DNA from 3 places in the Isoptericola sp. NPDC019482 genome. Region 1 is predicted to be linked to each of the others. Evidence: riboswitches for the same ligand, from Rfam matches in the RefSeq annotation. Region 1 holds a riboswitch; each other region holds the start of a gene.
The links. Region 1 has a riboswitch for S-adenosylmethionine ahead of ABZ493_RS17050 (aminotransferase class V-fold PLP-dependent enzyme). Riboswitches for the same ligand answer to the same signal wherever they lie in the genome.
Positions count from the first base shown of each region.

Region 2: it holds a riboswitch for S-adenosylmethionine, as region 1 does, so the genes downstream of both, ABZ493_RS15820 (hypothetical protein) here and ABZ493_RS17050 (aminotransferase class V-fold PLP-dependent enzyme) in region 1, are expected to answer to the same signal.
Region 3: it holds a riboswitch for S-adenosylmethionine, as region 1 does, so the genes downstream of both, ABZ493_RS00335 (methylenetetrahydrofolate reductase) here and ABZ493_RS17050 (aminotransferase class V-fold PLP-dependent enzyme) in region 1, are expected to answer to the same signal.

Region 1 covers NZ_JBEYBQ010000031.1:5,995-13,496, forward strand. The annotation lists gene ABZ493_RS17025 (MaoC/PaaZ C-terminal domain-containing protein) at 1-825, shown strand, start outside; gene ABZ493_RS17030 (LLM class flavin-dependent oxidoreductase) at 1,196-2,116, shown strand; gene ABZ493_RS17035 (GNAT family protein) at 2,147-2,713, opposite strand; gene ABZ493_RS17040 (amidase) at 2,830-4,308, shown strand; gene ABZ493_RS17045 (CsbD family protein) at 4,421-4,594, shown strand; gene ABZ493_RS17050 (aminotransferase class V-fold PLP-dependent enzyme) at 4,690-6,141, opposite strand; SAM riboswitch class IV at 6,176-6,292, opposite strand; gene ABZ493_RS17055 (hypothetical protein) at 6,470-6,640, opposite strand; gene ABZ493_RS17060 (rhodanese-like domain-containing protein) at 6,909-7,394, shown strand; gene ABZ493_RS17065 (O-succinylhomoserine sulfhydrylase) at 7,391-7,502, shown strand, end outside.
Region 2 covers NZ_JBEYBQ010000026.1:37,743-45,244, forward strand. The annotation lists gene ABZ493_RS15800 (polysaccharide lyase family 1 protein) at 1-784, opposite strand, end outside; gene ABZ493_RS15805 (right-handed parallel beta-helix repeat-containing protein) at 1,097-2,482, shown strand; gene ABZ493_RS15810 (FAD-dependent monooxygenase) at 2,557-3,744, opposite strand; gene ABZ493_RS15815 (putative quinol monooxygenase) at 3,749-4,051, opposite strand; SAM riboswitch class IV at 4,144-4,260, shown strand; gene ABZ493_RS15820 (hypothetical protein) at 4,320-4,607, shown strand; gene ABZ493_RS15825 (NAD(P)-binding domain-containing protein) at 4,663-5,802, shown strand; gene ABZ493_RS15830 (HNH endonuclease) at 5,748-6,665, opposite strand; gene ABZ493_RS15835 (HepT-like ribonuclease domain-containing protein) at 6,758-7,096, opposite strand; gene ABZ493_RS15840 (helix-turn-helix domain-containing protein) at 7,093-7,502, opposite strand, start outside.
Region 3 covers NZ_JBEYBQ010000001.1:69,438-76,939, forward strand. The annotation lists gene ABZ493_RS00310 (alpha/beta hydrolase) at 1-581, shown strand, start outside; gene ABZ493_RS00315 (NYN domain-containing protein) at 600-1,853, opposite strand; gene ABZ493_RS00320 (carbon starvation CstA family protein) at 2,009-4,279, shown strand; gene ABZ493_RS00325 (YbdD/YjiX family protein) at 4,263-4,517, shown strand; gene ABZ493_RS00330 (NADP-dependent oxidoreductase) at 4,569-5,480, shown strand; SAM riboswitch class I at 5,574-5,680, shown strand; gene ABZ493_RS00335 (methylenetetrahydrofolate reductase) at 5,686-6,708, shown strand; gene metE (5-methyltetrahydropteroyltriglutamate--homocysteine S-methyltransferase) at 6,734-7,502, shown strand, end outside.

The DNA.
Region 1 (7,502 bases):
CTGACCCTGCCCGACGTCGCGTACCGCGTCACCGGCGTCCCGACGGCGGACCTCGCCCATCACCTGCACGACTACCAGCGGCTGCTGCACGAGCCGGTCACCGACGTGCTGCCCGCGGGCTACCTGCACGTGCTCGCCTTCCCGCTGGCGACCGCGGTCATGGTGCGCGGCGACTTCCCGCTGCCGCTGCTGGGGATGGTGCACCTGGCGAATGCCGTCGAGCTGCGCGGGCCCGTCGTCGCGGGCGACCTGCTCGAGGTGCGCGCGTGGGCCGAGCACCTGCGCCCGCACAAGCGGGGCGTGCAGGTGGACCTCGTCGCCGAGGTGCGGCGCCAGGCCGACCCCGGCGCCGGGCCGGTGTGGCGGGGCGTGTCGACCTACCTCGCCAAGGGCTTCCACCTGCCCTGGTCCGACGAGGCGGAAGCCCCGCGGGACGAGGCGGCGGACGCCGAGGACCGCGCGCCCGCGGGCACGTGGACGCCGCCGCTGCCGACCGGTCGGTGGGCGCTCGGGCCGGGCACCGGCCGCGCGTACGGCGCCGTCTCGGGCGACCGGAACCCCATCCACCTGTCGGCGCTGTCCGCGAAGGCGTTCGGCTTCCCGCGCGCCATCGCCCACGGCATGTACACGGCGGCGCGCGCCCTGGCCGACGTCGGGCACGCGCGCGGCGACGCCTACCGCTGGACGGTCGAGTTCGCCTCCCCCGTGCTGCTCCCCGGCACCGTGGACGTGGCCGTGACGCCCGACGACGACGGCTTCGCGTACGTCGGATGGAACGGCGGCCGGCGCCGCCAGCACTTCCGGGGCACGGTCACCCCGCTCTGACCGGGCTCCGCCCGACGCCGAACAGGCGGTTGACACCGTTATCGTGCTCCCCCAGGCCCGATAACGGTGTCCCCCGCCTGTTCGGCATCCCGGTGCGAAAAGTCCGTGCGGGCAGGCGCACGCGTGCTGGCGGTCGAGCTGCACCCCGGCCGCGCTGCTGCCCTGTGCCGCCGGGCGCGCGCCACGCGCGCCGGTTCGTGCTCGACGTCGGCGCGCCCGTGCCGCGGCGCGCGTTCCGGCCCCTGCCGCGCGTGGACTCCGCCGTCCTGCGCGTCCGCCGTCGCTGATCGGGGACTACCTCGGCAGCATCTGTACTACCTCGTGGGATCCGGTACTACCTCGACGGACGGGACTGGGGCAGGATCGGCCCATGGTGACCCTCGGCTGCATCCTCGCGCCCTACGGCAACCCGCCCTCGCGGTTCGTCCCGTTCGCCCGCACCGCCGAGGCCGCCGGCCTCGACGAGGTGTGGCTGTGGGAGGACTGCTTCCTCGAGTCCGGCCCGTCCGCCGCGGCGGCGATGCTGGCCGCGACGGAGCGCCTGCGCGTCGGGATCGGCGTCATGCCGCTGCCGCTGCGCAACGTGGCCCTCACCGCGATGGAGACGGCAACGCTCGACGGCATGTTCCCCGGCCGCTTCGTCCCCGGCGTCGGGCACGGCGTGCAGAGCTGGATGGGCCAGGTCGGCGCCCGGGTGGCGTCGCCGCTGACGCTCATGCGCGAGCAGGTCGGCGCCCTGCGCGCGCTGCTCGCCGGGGAGCACGTCACGACGTCCGGGCGCTACGTGACGCTCGACGACGTCGCGCTCGACTGGGCGCCCGCCGTCGCGCCCCTCGTCGTCGCCGCGGCGAAGGGGCCCAAGTCGCTGCGGCTGGTGGGCGAGATCGCCCAGGGAGTGGTCATCGACGGCGACACGGGCGTCTCCGGGGCCCGTCAGGCGGTCGCGCTCGTGGACGAGGGACGCGCTGCCGCCGGCCTGCCGCCCGTCGCCGAGTCCGCGCCCGAGGGCGAGCACCCGTTCCGGACGGTCGCGTTCGCCCAGGTCGCCACCGGCGACGGCGCGGCCGACCGGCTGCGCCGGTCCCTCGCGCGGTGGGACGTCGACGCCACGTCCGACGACGTGCTCGCCGACCACGCGAGCTGGGGGACCGCGGAGGAGGTCGCCGACGGGCTGCGCCGCTACGTCGACCTGGGCGTCTCGACGGTCGTCGCGCAGCCGACCCTGGACGAGCCGGACCTCGACGCCTTCGCGGCCTTCCTCGGGCAGGAGGTCGCGCCCCTGCTGCGCTGACCCGCGCCGAACAGGCGTCGAGGTCGGGGGTCAGGCGAGTCGTGCCTCGAGGCCCGCGCGGACGTCGGGCCACTCGTCGTCGACGATCGAGAAGTACGCGGTGTCCCCCACCGTGCCGTCGGCGGCGACGCGGTGCTTGCGCAGCACGCCCTCGGGCTTCGCGCCGAGCCGCTGGATGGCCCCGCACGATCGTGTGTTGCGCGAGTCGGCGCGCAGCGCGACCCGGCGCATCCCCCACTCCTCGAACGCGTGCCGCAGCAGCAGGAGCTTGCACGCGGGGTTGGTCGTGCCGCCCCACCAGTCGCGCCCGTAGAACGTGGTGCCGATCTCCACGCGGCGCGGCCCGGGGGCCAGCTCGTAGAAGCGGGTGGACCCGCGGACCGCGCCGTCGTCGCCCACGACGGCGAACGCCATCGTGCCCGGCGTCGCGACGCCGGCGGCGATCCACGCCTCGAGGTCCTCGACCGTCGTCGGTACGGGCGAGGTCATGCCGAACCAGAGGTCGGCGTCGACGAGGGGCAGCAGCGCGGCGGCGTGCTGCGGGCCGAGCGGCTCCAGCCGCACGCCGTGGCCGGCGAGGACGAGGTCGTGGGTCACGCGCCCCATCCTCGCCGAACAGGAGGTTGATGCCGGAATCCGTCCAAGATCGTCGCGATCACGGTGTCAACCGCCTGTTCGGCGCCCGGAGGGGCTGGATAGGTAGCGTGCGGAGCATGGACGACGCCCTGCACGAGATGACGGCCGCCCGGCTGCGTGACCTGCTGCGCGCGGGAGAGCTCACGCCGACCGAGGTGGCCGACCACTTCCTGGCCCGGATCGAGCGCGCCAACCCCGCGCTGGGGGCCTTCGTCAGCGTCACCCCCGCGGCGGCGCGCGAGCGGGCGGCCCGCCTCGAGCGGGACGGCGCGGAGACCCGGGGCGTGCTGTGGGGGCTGCCCGGCGGGGACAAGGACCTGTGGCTGCGGGCCGGCGTGCCTGCCGGGTTCGGCTCCCGCGCCTTCGCGGGCGACGACGCCGTGGTGGCGCCGGTGAGCGACGAGATCGTCGACGTCCTCGACGCCGCCGGCATGGTGAGCCTCGGCCGCACGACGGCGCCCGAGCTCGGCTTCCCCGCGTACACGGAGCCGCTGGCCGGGCCGGTGGCGCGCAACCCGTGGGACCCGTCGCTCGGGGCGGGCGGGTCGAGCGGGGGCGCCGCCGTCGCCGTCGCGGCAGGCCTGCTGCCGTGCGCGCCCGGGTCCGACGGCGGCGGGTCGGTGCGCATCCCCGCCGCGGCGTGCGGCGTCGTCGGGCTCAAGCCGAGCCGCGGACTCGTGCCCGCCGGGTCGGGGCAGGAGTCGCTCGGCGGTCTGGTCGTGGACGGGCCCCTCGCCCGCACCACGGAGGACACCGCGCTGCTGCTCGAGGGGATGCTCACCCGGACGCCCGACGGACGGGTGGCCCACCCGCTGACGCTGCGCGCGCCGTCGGCCCGCGCCGGGGAGTACCTGGCCGCGGCACGGCGAGGCGAGGTGGCGGGCAGCGGCGGCGAGGACGTGCAGGGCAGGTTCCGGGTGGCCGTCACGACCGACTCCGCCTGGGACGACTTCTACGCGATCACGACGTCGGACGAGGCACGCGACGCCCTCGACACCGGCGTGGCGACGCTCACCGGGCTCGGGCACGAGGTGGACGGCCTGTCCCTCGAGCCCGAGCCGACGTACGGCCCCGCGTTCCGCACCCTGTGGATGGCGGGCGCGTCCGCGGTGCCGATCGACGACCCCGCACGCCTCGACCGCCTCGAGCCGCTCACCCGGTGGCTCATCGGCCGCGGCCGCCAGGTGCCCGCCCGCGAGCTCACCGAGGCGCTGCGCGCCCTCACCGCCTTCGAGCGCCGGTTGGTCGCGCAGGTGTCGCGGTTCGACGCCGTCGTCACCCCCGCGCTCGCGATGACGCCGCGCCCGCTCGGCTGGTTCGACCCCGAGGACCCGGAGCGCAACTTCGAGCAGCAGTGCCAGTACACGCCGTGGACGTCGATGCTCAACGTGGCCGGCCTGCCCGCGATCACCGTGCCCACGCGGTGGACCGACGACGGGCTGCCGATGGGCGTGCAGCTGATCGGGCGGCCCGGCGGGGAGACGACGCTCCTCGCCCTCGCCGCCCAGCTCGAGGACCGGCTGCGCTGGGCGGACCGGCACCCGGCGGCCTGGTGACGGCGGACGCTGACCAGGGCACGGACCACGACCTGAGACGTCGGCGTGCGAGGCGGCGGACAGGCGTTTACCGTCGATTCCCGAGGTCGTTCGTACGACGGAAGGAGCCCCGATGGGACTGGGAGACAAGGCCAAGCACCTGGCGGAAGAGGCCGAAGGCAAGGCCAAGGAAGCCACGGGCAAGCTCACCGACGACGAGAGCAAAGAGGCCGAGGGCAAGGCCCAGCAGGCCAGCGCGAACCTCAAGCAGGCGGGCGACGACGTCAAGGACGCGTTCAACCGGTGACCCGCTGACACGACGGGGCGCCACCGCAAGGTGGCGCCCCGTCGTCATGTCCCGGCCCGTCGCGTCCTGTCGCGGGCGGGCGGGACGGCGGCGGCTCAGACGTCGTCAGGCAGGCAGCCGAACGCCTCGTCGGCGCCCAGCGCGGCGGTGGCGAGCAGCCCCTCCAGGCCGGAGCCCTCGGGCACGGGGCGCGGGTCGTCGACGACGACCCACAGGCCGTCCACGACGTCGTACTGCGCCTGCGGGCCCTCGGTGACGAGCGAACGGACGGCGGCGACGAGCCGCTCGACCTCCTCGCCCGCGGTGCCGAGCCCCACCGACGCGCGCACGGCGCCGGCGTCGAACCCGAGGCGACCGAGCAGCGGGTGGGCGCAGAACCGGCCGTCGCGCACGCCGATGCCGTGCTCCGCGGACAGGTACGCGGCGACGAGGCCCGGGTCGTAGCCGGTGACGGTGAACGTCACCACGCCCACCGGGTCGACGGCGTCGTCCCACACGTGCACGACCTCGACGCGGTCGATCTCGCCGAGCCCGTCCACGAGCCGGCGCCGCAGCGCGTCCTCGTGCTCGGACGCGGCCCACGGGTCGAGGGCGGCGAGCTCGTCGCACGCGGCCGCGAGCGCCACCGCGCCCACGACGTTGGGCGACCCGGCCTCGTGCCGGGCGGGGCCCTCGTGCCAGTCGGTCGTCGTGGTGCGCACGCGCCGCACGGCGCCGCCGCCGGCCAGGTACGGGGTGCCGGCGTCGAGCCAGTCGCGCCGGCCGACCAGGACCCCCGCCCCGAAGGGCGCGTACGTCTTGTGGCCCGAGAAGGCGACGTAGTCGACGCCCGTGGCCGCGAGCGAGAAGCGGCGGTGCGGCACCAGCTGGGCGCCGTCGAGCACGACGCGCGCGCCCGCGCCGTGGGCGGCGGCGACGACGTCGGCCACGGGCAGCGCCTCGCCCGTGACGTTGGAGGCGCCGGTGAGCGCGAGCAAGGCGTAGGGCCGGCCCGCGGCCGCGGCGGAGCTCAGCTCCTCCTCGAGCTCCGCGAGGGTGGCGGACACCGACGGCCCGCCCGTGACGACGGTCGCATCGGTGACGCGCTGCCAGGGCAGCAGGTTGGCGTGGTGCTCGATGTCGAGCACGAGGACGCGGCCCGGCTCGCCGGTGGCCGGGTCGGCGGGCACGCAGCCCGCGAGCAGGTTGAGCGAGTCCGTGGTGTTGCGGGTGACGATCGTGAGGTCGTCCTCGCGGGCGCCGACGAACGCGCCGATCGTGCGGCGCGCCGTCTCGTACAGGGCGGTCGAGACCTGGGACAGGTAGCCGGCGCCGCGGTGCACGCTGGCGTACAGCGGCAGCACGCGCGCGACCCGGTCGGCCACGGCCTGCAGGGCGGGCGCCGACGCCGCGACGTCGAGGTTGGCGTACGGCACCTGGCGGCCGTCGACGAGCGGCACGAGCGTGTCGCCGCCGACGACGGGCAGCACGGGGGCGACGTCGTGCACGGCGGCGGCGCGCACCACAGGCACAGTGGGCACCGCAGGCGCAGTGGTGAGCGTGGTCATGCGTGGTCCTCCTCGGTCGTGCCGGGGAGGTGGCTCCCCGCGCTTGCCCGCACGCCGGACGGCGTGGGGCCAGGTCGTCACCCGGGGCACCCCGCCGCGAGAGGAGGGTTGCCGGCCAGCGAGCCGGGGCTTCGCGCTGGCGCTCTTGACCTGCCGCCCATGGTGCGTGCGCAGCACCACACGGTCAAGCGGAGACCTGGCCCTTCTCACGATGCGGGCGCGTGAGACACCGGACCCGTGCCCCGCGCACCGTCCTGGCCTCCGGCGCGCGCCCGCAGGCCCACGTCGGCGAAGACGACCGACCGACCCGTCGAGGGCGGACCGTGGGTCAGATGCCGGGGCCGCTGCGCCAGCCGAGCACGTTGTCCGCGCCCTGGGGGTACGGCGCCTCGTGGGGGCGCCCACCCTCGGGGCCCGGCGGAGGCAGGTCGCGCGGGCGCTCGAGCGGCTCCTCCCGCTCGCGCCGGAACCAGCCCTTGATCGTGCTGAGGATCGACATGGCCCCACCTCGCGTTCGACGTGATCTTGCCCGGAATCTGACCGCAACTTTACCGGCCGGGGGCGTCCGGGCGCATAGAGGTCCGGCGCCGCTCGGGTCGCGAGACGGGGTGACCAGCACGCGGACGGCTGTCGTACGATCGCCGTGACCATCCCGAGCGGCCGAGTGACGTGGCACGTCGACGCCGCAGCAACCCGCGGGCCGGGCGCCGTCGACGGCGTCCGGGACGGACGAGGGTGCTACCGCCACGACCGATGGGAGGACTGCGATGAGCACCCAGATCGATCCCCGCCCCGCCGAGGGCTACGCCGGCGACCTCACCCCGCAGCAGGCGTGGGACCTGCTCGCCGGCGACCCCGACGCCGTCCTCGTGGACGTGCGCACCGAGGGCGAGTGGCGCGCGATCGGCGTGCCGGACACCGCGACCGCCGGTAAGAAGCCCCTCTTCGTCGAGTGGGTGCAGGCGGGCGGGCGCCCGAACGCCGGCTTCCTCGCCGAGCTCGCCGCCGCGGGGCTGACCGCGGACCGGCCGATCGTCTTCCTGTGCCGCTCCGGCCAGCGCTCGATCGGTGCGGCGCGCCTCGCGACGTCGTCCGGCCTGGGGCCGGCGTACAACGTGCTCGAGGGCTTCGAGGGCGGCCCCGGCTTCGACGGCGTGCGCGACCGCGAGGGCTGGAAGGTGCGCGGCCTGCCCTGGGGCACGTACGACGCCGCGACGCGGACGACCCCGCAGCAGCCGGAGCAGGCCCGATGAGCGACACGCAGGTCCCGACCGGCCCCGGCGCCGACCCGACGACCTTCGGTGGCTCGCGCCCGCTGCCCGCCACGGTCCGCCCCGCGACCCTCGCCGTGCGCGGCGGGC
Region 2 (7,502 bases), on a different contig from region 1:
GCCGGTTCGCCGGCTCCCCGTCGGGGCCCAGCGGCGCGTCGCGGTCGGGGTACTTGCCGTCGGTGAGCGTGACGTGGTCCACCCAGATGTTGGTCGACGTGACGGCCGACACGGCGTCGAACCGCGCGTCCCACGTGCTGCCCGGCTGGTCCCACCAGGTGAACCAGTCGACCGGGGCCTCGACGGTGACGTTGCGGATCACGACGTCGTGCGCCAGGTGGAGCATGAGCGTCGCCTGGTCGAACCCGGCGTCGTCGCCCAGGCCGACGATCGTGGTGTTGCTGGGGATCTTCAGCTCGGTCTGCGACTTCATCGCCCGGCTCCCGTTGACGCGCAGCCGTCGCTGGTCGCCGCAGTAGTCGTGCAGGGCGTCGCTCCACCCCTCGGGTCCGAAGCAGCTGAGGAACTTGTCGAAGTCGTAGCCGGGGGCGAAGTCCTGCTCGCCCAGCAGGCGGCCGTCGTCGGTCTCGTTGCCGTGGATCGTCCCCGTGACGTAGACGATCTTCGGCTCGTCCCGCGCGCCGCCGTTGTCCAGCGCGGCGAGGAGCTCCTGGCGGTCGGTCACGACGTAGGTCGAGCCGGCGTCGGCACCGGCGCCGCCGTCGGTGCCACCGTTCTGCGAGGCCCAGCCGGGTGCCCGATCGGTGGTGCTGAACGTGCTGCCGGGGGCGGCGTCGGGCGTCGCGCCGGCGGCGGGGACGGCGACAAGGGTGCCGGCCGCGGTCGCGGCGGCGAGGGTAAGGGCACCGAAAGCGGTGCCGAGCTGGCGGCGGAGCTGCGTCATGAGGAGACCTTTCACGTCGTCGGGAAGGTGCTCCATCGGTCGGAACGCGGCGGGAAACCGGTTACCGAGCGGTGGTAAGGCCACACCTTAGCCGACCCCGGCAGCAGAGCGCCCGGTGACATTTCCGGGCGAGGTGCCGAGGTCCGACGTCGGTCGGCGCCTACGCCCCCAGTGGTCTGATCGTTCGTGCACCAATCCTGGAAAGCGCATGCCCGTCGGCGTAGGGTGTGCCGCCGACGGCGACCAAGCCGTCGCCGGGGCGGGGCGCGACGCGCTCCTGGCCACGGCATCCGTTCACAGAGAGGTGAATCGATGGAGCACCGGAGAACCGCGCGCCGTCGCGTGGTGGGCGGCCTCGTCGTCCCCGCGGCACTCGTCGCCGCAGGGCTGGGCGCGGCGCCGTGGGCGTCCGCGCAGCCGCAGGCGGAGCAGTACTTCGTCGCCCCCGACGGCGACGACGCAGCGGCGGGCGACCGCACGCACCCGTGGGCGACGATCGCCCGCGCCCAGGAGAGCGCCGAGCCGGGGGACACGGTGTTCCTCCGTGGGGGCACGTACGCGTACGACGACGCCGTGCGCGAGTGCACGAGCCAGACCGACCAGGTCGAGGGGGTGACGCTGACCACGAGCGGCACGGCGGATGCGCCGATCACCTATGCGGCGTACCTGAAGGAGGAACCGGTGCTCGACTTCTCCGGCATCCTCGACGACTGCCGGATCAAGGGCATCAGCGTGCTGGCCGACCACCTCGTGCTCAGAGGGCTCGAGGTGACGGGTGTGCGGCAGAACAACAGCCTCAACAACGAGTCGTGGGGCATCTGGGTCGACGGCAGTGACAACGTGTTCGACCGTCTCGACGTGCACCACAACATGGGTGCCGGGCTGTTCATCCAGGACGGCGCGGGCAATGTCGTGCGCAACTCCGACGCCCACGACAACTACGACCCGTACTCGAAGACGGGCGCCGGGCAGAACGCGGACGGGTTCGGTTCCCACACGAACACGCCCTCCGACAAGGTGAACCTGTTCGAGGGGAACCGTGCGTGGAACAACGCCGACGACGGGTTCGACTTCATCAGCTCGTCGTCGCCGGTCGAGGTGACCCGGTCGTGGGCCTGGCACAACGGCTACGTGTACGGCACGGACGAGCTGGCGGCGTCCGGCAACGGCACCGGGTTCAAGATGGGCGGCTACGGCGGGAAGTACGACCCGAACCCGGTGGACGTCACGGTGTCGTTCTCCGTGGCGTTCGACAACACGCTGCGCGGCTTCTACGCCAACCATCACCCGAAGGCGACCGAGGTGTACAACAACACCGCGTTCGACAACGGCACGAACTACAACATGCGCGGCGTCAACGAGGACGGCACCCCGGCCAGCTTCGGGATCATGCGCAACAACGTCGCGTTCGGCGACGGCGGCTTCGAGTACATGGACGGCGTGGACTCGGCGTCGAACTCGTGGGACCTGGGCCTCGAGCTCACCGCCGACGACTTCCTCAGCGTCTCGCACGACGGGTGGGACGCGCCCCGCCAGGGCAACGGCGACCTGCCCGAGCTGCCGAACGCCCGCCCGGCGGCGGGCAGCGCGCTGATCGACCGCGGGGCCGAGCTCGGCTTCGACCACGACGGTGCCGCGCCCGACCTCGGCGCGTTCGAGCGCGGTCCCGGCCGGGACGGGTACCTCACCGGCAGGTGACCTGAGCTGCTGACGTAGCACCTGGTGACGGTTGTTCGCACGGAACCGTCACCGGGCGCCACGTCGGTCGGTGCTCATCCCTCCGGCGGGCGCCACGCCATCACGGGGCGGAGGGCGCGGGCGCCCAGCGCCTCCGTCCAGCGCCCGACGGCGCGCATCCCGGCGTCGCGGACTGCCGTGGCGGCCGGCGACGTCCACAGGGTCGGGCCGGAGATCCGGGCCGACAGCCGCATCACCTTCTCCACGCGGGGCCGCCGCTCGTCGGACCAGCGCAGCAGCGCGGACGCGACGTCGTCTCCCGGGCGGACGCGCGCGCCGAGGACGACGCCGTCCTCGAGCGCCTGGCACCCGCCCTGTCCGAGGTTCGGCAGCATCGCGTGCGCGGCGTCGCCGACGAGCGCGACCCGGCCGGTCGCCAGGGATGCGGGCGGGGCGGGCAGGTGGCGCAGCTCGTGCCGCAGCGCCGTGTCGTCGTCGACCGACGCGAGCAGGGCGGGGACCGGGGCGTGCCAGTCGGCGAGGCGGGCACGCAGCTCGTCCAGGTCGCGTGGGACGCCGACGGCGTCGGCCACCGAGACGTACATGTAGACGCGCCCGTCGGCGAGCGGCATCACTCCGGCGACGATCCCGCGGCCCCAGATCTCCGAGCCCACGACGCCGGAGACCCGCGGGGTGACGAACCGCCACGCCGTCGACCCGCCGGACACCGGCGCCGGGGCGCTCGGCCACCAGCGAGTCCGCGTCGCGGAGCCGATGCCGTCGGCGGCGACCACGAGGTCCGCGCGGACCTCCGTCGTCGTCCCCGCACCGTCGGTGACGGCGACGCGCGCCGCCCTCGTCGTCGTCCCCGGGTCGACGACGACGGCGGACGTCCCCAGCCGCAGCGCCCCGGCGGGCAGCGCGTCCGCGAGCAGGCCCACCAGCTGCGCCCGGTGCAGCATCAGCGTGCGATCCCCGAACACCGACTCGGCGCCCTCCGCGCGGCCGCGGACCAGCCACGTGCCGTCCGGCCGGCGCAGCCCGAACTCGCCCTGCAGGGCGGCCAGGTCGCGAGTCGCGTCGCCGACGCCCAGCGCGTCCAGCGACCGCACCGCGTTCGGTGCGACGACGATCCCCGCGCCCACCGGGTCCAGCGACGTCGCGCGCTCGACCACCATGACGTCCCAGCCGTGCCGCGCGAGCGCGACGCCCGACGCGAGCCCTCCGATGCCTCCGCCGATCACGACGGCCGTACGTGCTGCCCCGGACTCTTCCTGTGTCACGGAGTCAGTCTCGCAACGGCGAGCCCACGACGGTGAAGTCCAAGCCCCCGAACTCGCCGGACAGCAGCGGCCGCGCCGCCGCGATGGACGCCTGCACGGCCGGGAGCTGCAGCGACGCCTGGTGCGCCTCGGCCGACGACCACAGCTCGGCGACGAACACCGTGTCCGGCCGGTCGTCGCTGACGCCGACCTCGTAGAGCAGGCAGCCCGCGTCCGCGAGCTCCGTGCTGCGCTGCGTGAGGTGGGCGACCAGCTCGTCGCGCTTCCCGGGGGCGGCACCCAGCGTGCCGACGTTGGCGTAGGTCATGGGCCGTGACGGTAGCCCGGCCCGGGGACATCGCCGCCCGCAGACCGTGCGGTGTTGCGGGCCGGCCGCGGCATCGTGTACATATCTGCCCAGGTCACGAGTGACCGGCGAGACGCCCTCCGCGTGCCGGTCCGGCAACCGCGCTCCCTGCGCACGGTGCCCCAGGAGGAAGACCCGCCCCGGCCGACCGGCCGTGGGAAGTGCAGGTCGACCACGGGCCGGCGCCTCGCGCCAGGTCCCGTCGTCGACCCCGACAGCGGGAGCAACGATGAACGGACAGCACACGCACGGCGACGGCACGCTCGGATGTCTGCCGTGGCAGGTGCGCGAGGAGCATCTCCTGCACCGGCACGGACGCATGCTGTGCCTCGACGCCGCGGCGCGACGTGGGCTTCGGATGCGGCTGCGCGTGTGGCGCGCGCTGACGGAGTGGCGGCTCGAGCTCGCCGACCTCAACGCCGTCGTCACGTACGACCCGGCGTCGGTGGGCGGCTTCGCCCTCGCGCCGCGTCAGGACGGTGACGCGGACAAGGTGCGCGCGCCGACCGGCAGGTAGGGGACGCCACGGCCACCGGAGGAATCCCGCCGGCCCGCGCCACGTTCAGCCAGGCATGACGACGACCGATGCCCTGCCGCAGGAGGCGGACGTCGTCGTGATCGGCGCGGGACAGGCCGGGCTGTCGGCGGCGTACCACCTGCGGCGGCGCGGGTTCGTGCCCGCGGCGGGTGCGACGTCCGGCGAGCGCACGTACGTCGTCCTCGACGCCGAGGACGGCCCCGGAGGAGCGTGGCGGCACCGGTGGCGCTCGCTGCGGATGAGCACGGTGAACGGCATCCACGACCTGCCGGGCATCGAGCAGCCCGACGTCGAGCCGGAGGCGGCGAGCGTCGACGTCCTGCCCGCCTACTTCGGCGACTACGAGCGAGAGCTGCGCCTCGCCGTCGTCCGGCCGGTGCGCGTGCGTCGGGTCGAGGAGGCGGGGGACGGCGGGCTGCTCGTCCGGTGGGAGGGCGGCGGCCGGTCCGGCGCCGTCGTGGCGCGGGCGATCATCAACGCGACGGGCACGTGGTCGAAGCCGTTCTGGCCCGCCTATCCGGGCCAGGAGACGTTCCGCGGCCGTCAGCTCCACACCGCCGACTACGTGCGGGCGGAGGACTTCGCGGGGCAGCGCATCGCCGTCGTCGGCGGCGGCATCTCGGCCGTGCAGCTGCTGGAGGAGGTCTCGCACGTGGCGCAGACCTTCTGGTTCACACGGCGGGAGCCCGTGTGGCGCGACACCTTCGATCCCGAGGACGGCTCGCGCGCCGTGGCGATGGTCGCCGACCGGGTGCGCGAAGGGCTGCCGCCGCTGAGCGTCGTGTCCGTCACCGGCCTCATCAGGACGCCGTCGCTGCTGGCAGCCGAGGCGCGCGGCGTGCTCGACCGGCGGCCCATGTTCACCCGCATCGTGCCCGACGGCGTCGTCGCGCCCGGCGGCGAGACCGTCCCCGTGGACGTCATCTTCTGGAACACCGGCTTCCGCGCCGCCCTCGACCACCTGCGCCCCCTGCACCTGCGCACTGCCGGCGGCGGCATCCGCATGGACGGCACCCAGGTCGACGGCGAGCCGCGTGTGCACCTCATCGGCTACGGGCCGTCCGCGTCCACCATCGGCGCCAACCGGGCCGGTCGGGACGCCGTCGTGCGGATCGTGCGCTACCTCGACGCCCCGGTCGGCTCCTTGGTCGACGCGGCGGCGAAACGTTCGTAGCGCCACGCCAGGTGGTCGCGGTCGGGGCGGTCCGCCCGCCGCCGCGGCAGGGTGAGGTGCCGCCCGTGCATCTCCTGCAGCCCGTGCTTGAGCATCGGCCCGTCGATCTCCTCCAGCAGCCGGAACGCGATGCGCACCTCGTGGTCCGGCGTCACGCCGAGCATGTTCTGGTCGTACGCGGCGTGGTGGATCTTGCACAGGGCGAGGCCGTTGTTCACGGTCGGGGCGCCGAGCTCGTGCCCGTCCGGGACGATGTGCGCGGCATCGAGCAGGGACCCGTGCCTGAGCTCGCAGATCGCGCACCGCGTCTCGTACGCGACGAGGACGCGGGTGCGGAACGCGGGCTGGTGGAGGCGCTGCTTCGCGAGCCGGCGGGCATACTCCCGCTGCGGCTCGCTGAGGTGGGCGGGGTCGTGGATGAAGCGGAACGCCTCGTCCAGCGCGACGAGGAACTGGCGGTTCTGGGGCTCGTCGTCCACCACGTACACCGGGAACACGGGCGTGTAGACGTTCGCGATCTCCTTGCGGAACAGGATGAGCGGCATCCCGGTCTCCATGGCGTGCCGGAGCTTCCGGTTGTCGCCCGACCAGGGATCGCCCTTGCGGTAGGCGTAGTGCAGCAGCCCGTCCTCGGACTCGGTGTCGTCGTAGGGGCCGTTCGCGGCGCTGACGATCGAGAGCGTCGAGGCGAACGACGCCGGGTTGCGGATGCCGCGTGAGTAGTCGATGACGGGCAGCTTCTCGCCGTCGAGGTGGAAGTCGAGCAGCTCGTCACGACGGAGGAAGCCGCCGTTGGCCTCCGCTCGCTCGCCGACCCACGCCATGATCTGCCTGCGCAGCTCCGCCTCGACTGCCGACTCCACTCGTGGAGCTCACCACCGCGCCGGCCCCACCGCAAGGGTTCGGGTCGGCAACTTTGCTGGTAGCGGGGAAGTTCACCCCGACCCGTCCGGGTTCAGCCGCCGAGTCGCGCGACCCGGGCGGCGACCTGAGGGATGTTGGTCGACAGGATCGACCACAGCAGCTCGGAGTCGACGACGTCGTACCCGTGCGCGACGACGTGGCGCGCGTCCTTGACGCGACGGAGCTCCAGGTCCGCGTGGGCGTCGACGAATCCCGGGTCGTCGCGGTCGATGCGGCTCACGCACTCGCCGAGGCGGATGAGCAGGTCCTCGGCGGCGTAGCGGAGCATCTCGTCGGCGTCGTAGGCCTCCTTGCCGCGTGCGACGAGCCGATCGACCGCGGCTGCGTGGTCGACGAGGTCGTGCAGCCAGCGCCTCGTGCGGTCGTTCACAACGGGACGGCCTCGTCGATGATGCCCTGGTGCTTGGCACGCAGCCCGCGTTCGGTGACGACGTCGACGTGGACGCCGAGCAGCTCGGACAGCTCCCGCGGGGTGGAGACGAAGCGCCACGCGTCCTCCGGGCGCACGTCGACGACGATGTCGAGGTCGCTCGCGGGGGTGTCGTCGCCGCGTGCGACCGAACCGAAGACACGCGGGTTCGTGCCGCCGTTGCGGGCGATGATCGTGAGGACCTGCTCGCGCTTCTCGCGGAGGCGGTCGGACGGCCGGACCATCGCTCGCCGGATCCGTTCGACCATCGCCGGGGACGCCGGCCGTCGGCCGGACTCGTACGCCGAGAGGTTGGACGGCGCGATCCTGGCGAGCTCGGCGAGGCGGGCCTGGGTGAGGCCCGCTC
Region 3 (7,502 bases), on a different contig from region 1:
TCGACCTGCGGGACGTCATCCTCGTCGGTTTCTCGATGGGCACCGGCGAGCTTGCCCGGTACGTGCGCAACCACGGCCACGAGCGCGTCGCCAAGCTCGCCTTCCTCGCCTCGCTCGAGCCGTTCCTCGTGCAGCGCGACGACAACCCCGAGGGCGTGCCGCAGGCCGTCTTCGACGGCATCGTCGACGCGGCCCGCGGCGACCGCTATGCCTGGTTCACGCAGTTCTACAAGGACTTCTACAACCTCGACGAGAACCTGGGCACGCGGATCTCCGAGGAGGTCGTGCGGGCGAACTGGAGCACGGCCGTCGGCTCCGCGCCCGTCGCTGCCTACGCCGTCGTCCCCACGTGGATCGAGGACTTCCGGCCCGACGTCGAGGCGGTCCGCGCCGCGGGCCTGCCCACGCTGATCCTGCACGGCACGAAGGACAACATCCTGCCGATCGACGCCTCGGGCCGGCGCTTCCACGCCGCCGTGCCGGACGCCGAGTACGTCGAGGTCGAGGACGCTCCCCACGGCCTGCTGTGGACGCACGCGGACGAGGTCAACGCGGCGCTGCTCGCGTTCGTCGGGCGCTGAGCGCGCCCCCGTGGGCACTCAGCTCGCGGTGAGCAGGTAGTCGTCGGCGTCGTCGTCCCACGCGAGGGCGACGGCGCCGGCTGCCGCGGCGCCCTTCGCGAACTGCAGGAACCCGCGGTAGCCGAGCGCCTTCTCGGAGAAGTCGGGGCGGCGCTTGCGCACCTCGTTCTTCAGCCCGGACAGCGGCGCGCTGCCGCCGGCGTCGCGCACCACCTGGCGCAGCAGGTCGAACGCGCCCTCGGTGTCCTGCTGCGCGGGCAGCTCCACCTCGGGGTCGCCCGTCGACGGGCCGGGCGAGAGCACCACGAAGCCGCGGTCGGCGAGGAAGCGCAGGAACTCGCCGAACGTGCGGAAGCCGTAGTCCGACTCGCTGAACGTGGGGTCCTTGCGCACCATCGTGCGCTTGAGCATCGACGCCGTGACCGAGCCGCTGGTCGAGGCCTGGAGGTCGGCGAGGGTCTGCGCGACCTTGACCTCCATCGTCGCGTCCTCTCCGGCGGGCGCCGCGTCCTCCTGCTCGAGGTCCGTCTCGACCACGGACTCGACGGGCTCTGCCGCGGGCTCGACGGCGGGCTCGGCCGCGGGCGCCTTCTTGCGGCGGCGGGTCCCCGACGTCGCGCCGGACGTCGCGGGCGCGGGCTCCTCGGCGGGAGCGGCGGACTCCGTCGCCTCTGCGGGGGCCTCGACCGGGGCGGGGGCCTTGGCCCTCCCCCCGCGGCCACCGCCGGACCGGCCGGTGCCCTTGCCGCCGCGGCCGGACCGCTTGGGGGCGGGGGCCTCGGACTCGTCGGGCACGTCGACGCCCTCGAGGCGGTCGTAGAAGAGGAACTCGTCGCAGGCCGGCGGCAGCAGGCGGGACGTGGAGTTCTCCACGCCGACGCCGATGACCTTCTTGTCGAGCTCGCGCAGCTTGTGGACCAGCGGGGAGAAGTCGGAGTCGCCGGTGCACATCACGAACGTGGTGATGTACTCGCGCTCGAACGCCATCTCGATCGCGTCGACCACCATCTTGATGTCGGCGGCGTTCTTGCGGGACGCGCCCATGCGCTGCGTCATCTCGATGAGCTCGACCTGGTGGCGGGTGAGCATCCGCCGGTCCTCGTCGAAGTACGACCAGTCGGCGTACGCGCGGCGCACGACCACGCGCCCCCGCACGGCGAGCGCGTCCGCGATGGGCTTGAAGTCGAACTGCATGCCGCCCAGGTGGTCGCGGGCGCCGAGCGCCAGGTTCTCGTAGTCGAGGAAGACGGCGAGGCGCTCTTCGGTGTCCATGCACGTCAGGCTACGGCGTCGAGTGCTCCACCGCGGGCCCAGAGCCGGTTACCACGGCCGTCAGCACGCCGTCCAGGTTCCGGGCGTTCCGTCACCCTTTCTTCACCCCCTATCCTGTGTCGGGTCCCGACGACGCGACGCCTTGGAGGCTCACCTTGTCAGCAGATCCCGGAGCCACCACGGCGACGGACGAGATCGTTCCCGACCCCTCGCTCCCCCCGACGGCCGTCCCGGCCGAGGACCTCAAGCCCCGCTGGACGCCCGCGAAGATCGCACTCTGGGCCGCGATCGCGCTCCTCGGCGGCGTCGCGTGGGTCATGATCGCGCTGGTGCGCGGCGAGACCATCAACGCGATCTGGTTCGTCTTCGCCTCGGTGTGCACGTACCTCATCGGGTACCGCTTCTACTCGAAGGTCATCGAGCGGTACATCACGCGCCCCGACGACCGCCGCGCCACCCCCGCCGAGACGCAGGAGGACGGCAAGGACTTCGTCCCCACCGACCGCCGCGTGCTGTTCGGCCACCACTTCGCCGCCATCGCCGGCGCCGGCCCGCTGGTGGGCCCGGTCCTCGCCGCGCAGATGGGGTACCTGCCCGGCACCATCTGGATCATCGTCGGCGTGGTGCTCGCGGGCGCCGTGCAGGACTACACGGTGCTGTTCTTCTCCATGCGCCGCGGCGGGCGCACCATCGGCCAGATGGCGCGCGAGGAGCTCGGGCGGATCGGCGGCGTCGCCGCGATCGTCGCGTCCCTGCTCATCATGATCATCATCGTGGCGATCCTCGCCCTCGTGGTCGTCAACGCCCTCGGCGAGAGCCCCTGGGGCGTGTTCAGCGTCTCCATGACGATCCCGATCGCGCTGTTCATGGGCGTCTACCTGCGGTACCTGCGCCCGGGCAAGATCACCGAGGTCTCCCTCATCGGCTTCGTGCTGCTGCTCGCCGCGATCATCGGCGGCGGCATGGTCGCCGACACCGCGTGGGGCGCCGACGTGTTCACCCTCGACCGCACCACGATCGCCGTCGGCATCATCGTCTACGGCTTCGTGGCCGCCGTCCTGCCCGTGTGGTTGCTGCTCGCCCCGCGCGACTACCTGTCCACCTTCATGAAGGTGGGCGTCATCGTGGTGCTCGCCGGCGCCGTCGTCATCGTGCGGCCCGAGATCAACGTGCCCGCGATCAGCGAGTTCGCGAGCGGCGAGACCGGCCCGGTGGTCTCCGGCAGCCTGTGGCCCTTCCTGTTCGTGACGATCGCGTGCGGCGCCCTGTCCGGGTTCCACGCGCTCATCTCGTCGGGCACGACGCCGAAGCTCGTGGAGAAGGAGCGCCAGACGCGCTTCATCGGCTACGGCGGCATGCTCATGGAGTCGTTCGTCGCGATCATGGCGCTGGTCGCCGCGATCTCGATCGACCGCGGCGTGTACTTCGCGATGAACTCCTCGGCGGCCGCCACGGGCGGCACCATCGAGGGCGCGGTCGCGTTCGTGAACTCGCTCGGCCTCGCCGGCGTCAACCTCACGCCCGACACCCTCAGCACCCTGGCCGGCCAGGTGGGCGAGCCGTCGATCGTGTCCCGCACCGGCGGCGCGCCGACGCTCGCGCTCGGCCTCGCGACGATCATGCACCAGCTCGTCGGCGGCACCGCGATGATGGGCTTCTGGTACCACTTCGCGATCATGTTCGAGGCGCTGTTCATCCTCACCGCCGTCGACGCCGGCACCCGCGTGGCCCGCTTCATGCTGCAGGACACCATCGGCAACGTGGCACCGAGGTTCAAGGACGTGAGCTGGCGACCAGGGGTGTGGATCTGCACCGCGATCATGGTCGCGGGCTGGGGCACGATCCTCTACCTGGGCGTCACCGACCCGCTCGGCGGCATCAACACGTTCTTCCCGCTGTTCGGCATCGCGAACCAGCTGCTGGCCGCGATCGCGCTCGCCGTCGTGCTCGCGATCGTCGCCAAGCGCGGCCGCGCCTACTGGGCCTGGCTGTGGATCGTGGCCGTGCCGCTCGCCTTCACGGCGCTCATCACGATCTGGGCGTCGTTCGAGAAGATCTTCTCGGACGTGCCCCAGGTCGGGTACTGGGCGCAGCACCGGGCGTTCCAGGACGCGCTCGCCGCCGGGGAGACGTCGTTCGGCACCGCGCCCGACGTCGCCGCGATGGAGGCCGTGGTCCGCAACACCTTCGTGCAGGGCACCCTGTCGATCGTGTTCGTGGTGCTGTCGATCATCGTGATCGCGGCGTCGGTGGTCGTGACGATCAAGGCGTTCCGCGACGGCGGCGGCGAGAACCATGAGGACGCGCCCGTCGCGTCCCGGCGGTTCGCCCCGGCGAACCTCTTCGCGACGGCCGAGGAGAAGCGGATCGAGAAGGAGTGGGCCGACGCCGGCCTGCGGGAGACCAGCGGTGCCGGGCACCACTGACGCCCGCACCGTCGGCGCCACCGCGCGCGACGCCGCCCGGGCACTCGCCCGGGCGGCGTCGGCGGGGTGGTCGAACCTGCGCTGGTACGTGCGGCAGGTGATGGGCGAGGGCGCCTACGCGACGTACGTGGCGCACGAGCGGTCCGCCCACCCGGACCGGGAGCCGATGGGCGAGCGCGAGTTCTGGCGGGAGCACTACGCGGCCCAGGACCGCAACCCGGGCTCGCGCTGCTGCTGAACGGTGCTGAGCGGGCGGGCACGACGGCGCCCGCCGCGCCAGGATGGGCGCGTGCGCGCGATCGTCTACGAGTCCCACGGCGGGCCGGAGGTGCTGCACCTCGCCGCCGTCCCCGACCCTCAGGCCGGGCCCGGCCAGGTGCGCGTGCGCGTCGAGGCCGCCGCCGTCAACGGCTGGGACGTGAAGTCCGGCGCCGGGGCGACCGGCGCCCCGGCGCCGACGTCGGCCGTCGTGCCCGGTCTGGAGGTGGCGGGGGTCGTCGACCAGGTCGGCCCGCCCGGCGGGGACGGCGCGACCGGCGTCGCGCCCGGCGACCGCGTGGTCGGGTTCGCCGTCGGCGGCGGGTATGCCGAGCTCGCCCTCACCTCGGTCTTCGCGCGGGTGCCCGACGGGCTCGCCGCGGCCGACGCGGTGACGCTGCCCGTCGCGGCGGAGACCGCGACCCGCGTGCTGCGCCTCCTCGACGTCCGGTCCGGCGAGACGCTGCTCGTGCACGGGGCGTCCGGGTCGGTGGGCGAGCTGGCCGTCCAGCTCGCCGTGCGCCGCGGCGCCCGCGTGATCGGCACGGCGTCGCAGCGCAACCAGGACCGGGTCGCCGCACTCGGCGCGACGCCCACCACCTACGGCGCGGGGCTCGTGGAGCGGGTGCGCGCCCTCGCCCCCGACGGCGTGGACGCCGTCCTCGACGCCACCGGCGCGGGCGTGCTGCCCGACTCGATCGCCCTGCGCGGCGGCACCGACCGGATCGTCACCATCGCCGACGACGCCGCGGCGGACCTCGGGGTCCAGGCCAGCTGGCGGTCCGAGCGCGACGCCGGCGAGCTCGCCGAGGCCGTCGACGCCCTGGCCCGCGGCGAGCTGACGACCACCGTCGGCGCCGTGCTGCCGCTGGCCGACGCGCCGCGGGCGCACGAGCTCGTCGAGACCGGACGCGCGGGCGGCAAGGTCGTGCTGGTGCCCTGAGCAGGGCGTTCCCGCCCGATCCGCATCAGCGATCGTCTCACCAGGCGGTCTCATCCTCGCTCGTATCGCGGATGCTGCGTACGATCGCGTGACAAGCCATCCAGAGCGGCCGAGAGTCCTGGCTCGACGACGCCGCAGCAACCCGTTCTCCGACGGAAGCCTCCCGAGGACGAAGGTGCTCACGCCAGGATCGATGGAGTGACGCATGGTCGCAGAGGCATCCCTTTCGCCCACCCCGGTGCTGCCGGCACGCCCGACGGTCTCGTTCGAGCTCATGCCGCCGCGCCGGCCGGACGCCGCCCCCAAGTTCTGGGAGACGGCGCGCCGGCTCGTGGCCGCGCGCCCGGACTTCGTGTCCGTGACGTACGGCGCGGGCGGCGGTGACCGGGCGACCGCCCGCCAGGTCGTCGCGACCCTGCTCGAGGGCACACCCGTCCTGCCCGTGGCGCACCTGACCTGCGTGGGCGCGCACCGCGAGGACGTCTCCGCCGTCATCGACGACTTCCTCGACGCCGGCACCCGCGCGTTCCTGGCCCTGCGCGGCGACCCGCCGAAGGACCAGCCGGACTGGGCGCCGCCCGCCGACGGCGTCGCGTCGTCGATCGAGCTCGTGCACCTGCTGCGCGAGGTCGAGGCCCGGCGCTGCGCGACCGACCCCGGGGCCGCCCTGCGCGGCGCCGCCCGCCCGATGACGATCGCCGTCGCGACGTTCGTCGACGGCAACGTGCAGGCGGGCACCACCCGGGCCCAGGAGGTCCGGCGCCTCAAGGAGAAGCAGGAGGCGGGGGCGGGCTTCGCCATCACGCAGCTGTTCTACGAGGCCGACTCCTACACCGACTTCGTCGCCGAGGCCCGCGCGGCCGGGGTGACGATCCCGATCCTCGCCGGGCAGCTGCCCACGACCGAGCCGCGCCGGCTCCGTCGCGTCGAGGAGCTCACCGGCGTCCGCGCGCCCCGGCAGCTGCTGGACGCGCTCGACGCCGCGGGGGACCCGGAGGCCCAGCACGCCTACGGGACCGCGCGCGCCGTGGAGCTCGCCCAGCGCGTGCTCGACGCGGGCGCCCCCGGCATCCACGTGTACACGTTCAACAAGTACCGTCCCGCTCTGGACCTGCTCGAGGGTGTCCACCTCGGCGGACCGGCGCCCTCCGACGCCACGTCGGACGGCGCGGACCTGGCCAGAAGGCCGTGGGTACCGAGCATCCCGACCCAGGCTCCCGTCGTCTGACGGGCGCCCGAACTCTGGAGTGCTCATGTCCACCACACCGACCAGCCCCACCCCCGCCGCCTTCCCGGGCGGCACGATCCTCGGCTACCCGCGCATCGGGCGGCGCCGCGAGCTCAAGAAGGCCGTCGAGTCCTTCTGGGCCGGGCGCACCGACGCCGTCGACCTGGAGGTCGCGGCAGGCACGCTGCGCCGCGAGACGGCACGCCGCCTCGTCGACCTCGGCCTGAACCCCGACGACGGCTCCGTGCCCGGGTCGTTCTCCTATTACGACCAGGTGCTCGACGTCGTCGCGCTGCTGGGCGCCGTCCCCGCGCGGTTCCGCGACCTGCTCGACGACGAGGACGGCTCGCTCGAGCTCGACGGGTACTTCACCGTGGCCCGCGGCCGCGGCGAGGACGCCCCGCTCGAGATGACCAAGTGGTTCGACACCAACTACCACTACCTCGTGCCGGAGATCAGCGAGACGACGCCGGTCTCGTTCGCCGACCACCGCATCGTGCGCGAGTACGCCGAGGCCAAGGAGGCCGGCGTCACGACGCGCCCGGTGCTCGTGGGCCCCGTGACGTTCCTCGCCCTGTCGAAGGCGGCCGACGAGGCGGGCGAGGGCTTCCACCCGCTCGACCGGCTCGACGACGTCGTCGCCGCGTACGCCGACCTGCTGCGCGCGCTGGCCGCCGTCGGCGTGCCGTGGGTGCAGCTCGACGAGCCCGCGCTCGTCACCGACTCCCTCGACGTGCCCGCCGAGCGCCTGCACGCGGCGATCGCCTCGGCGTACCGCACCCTGGCGACCGGCC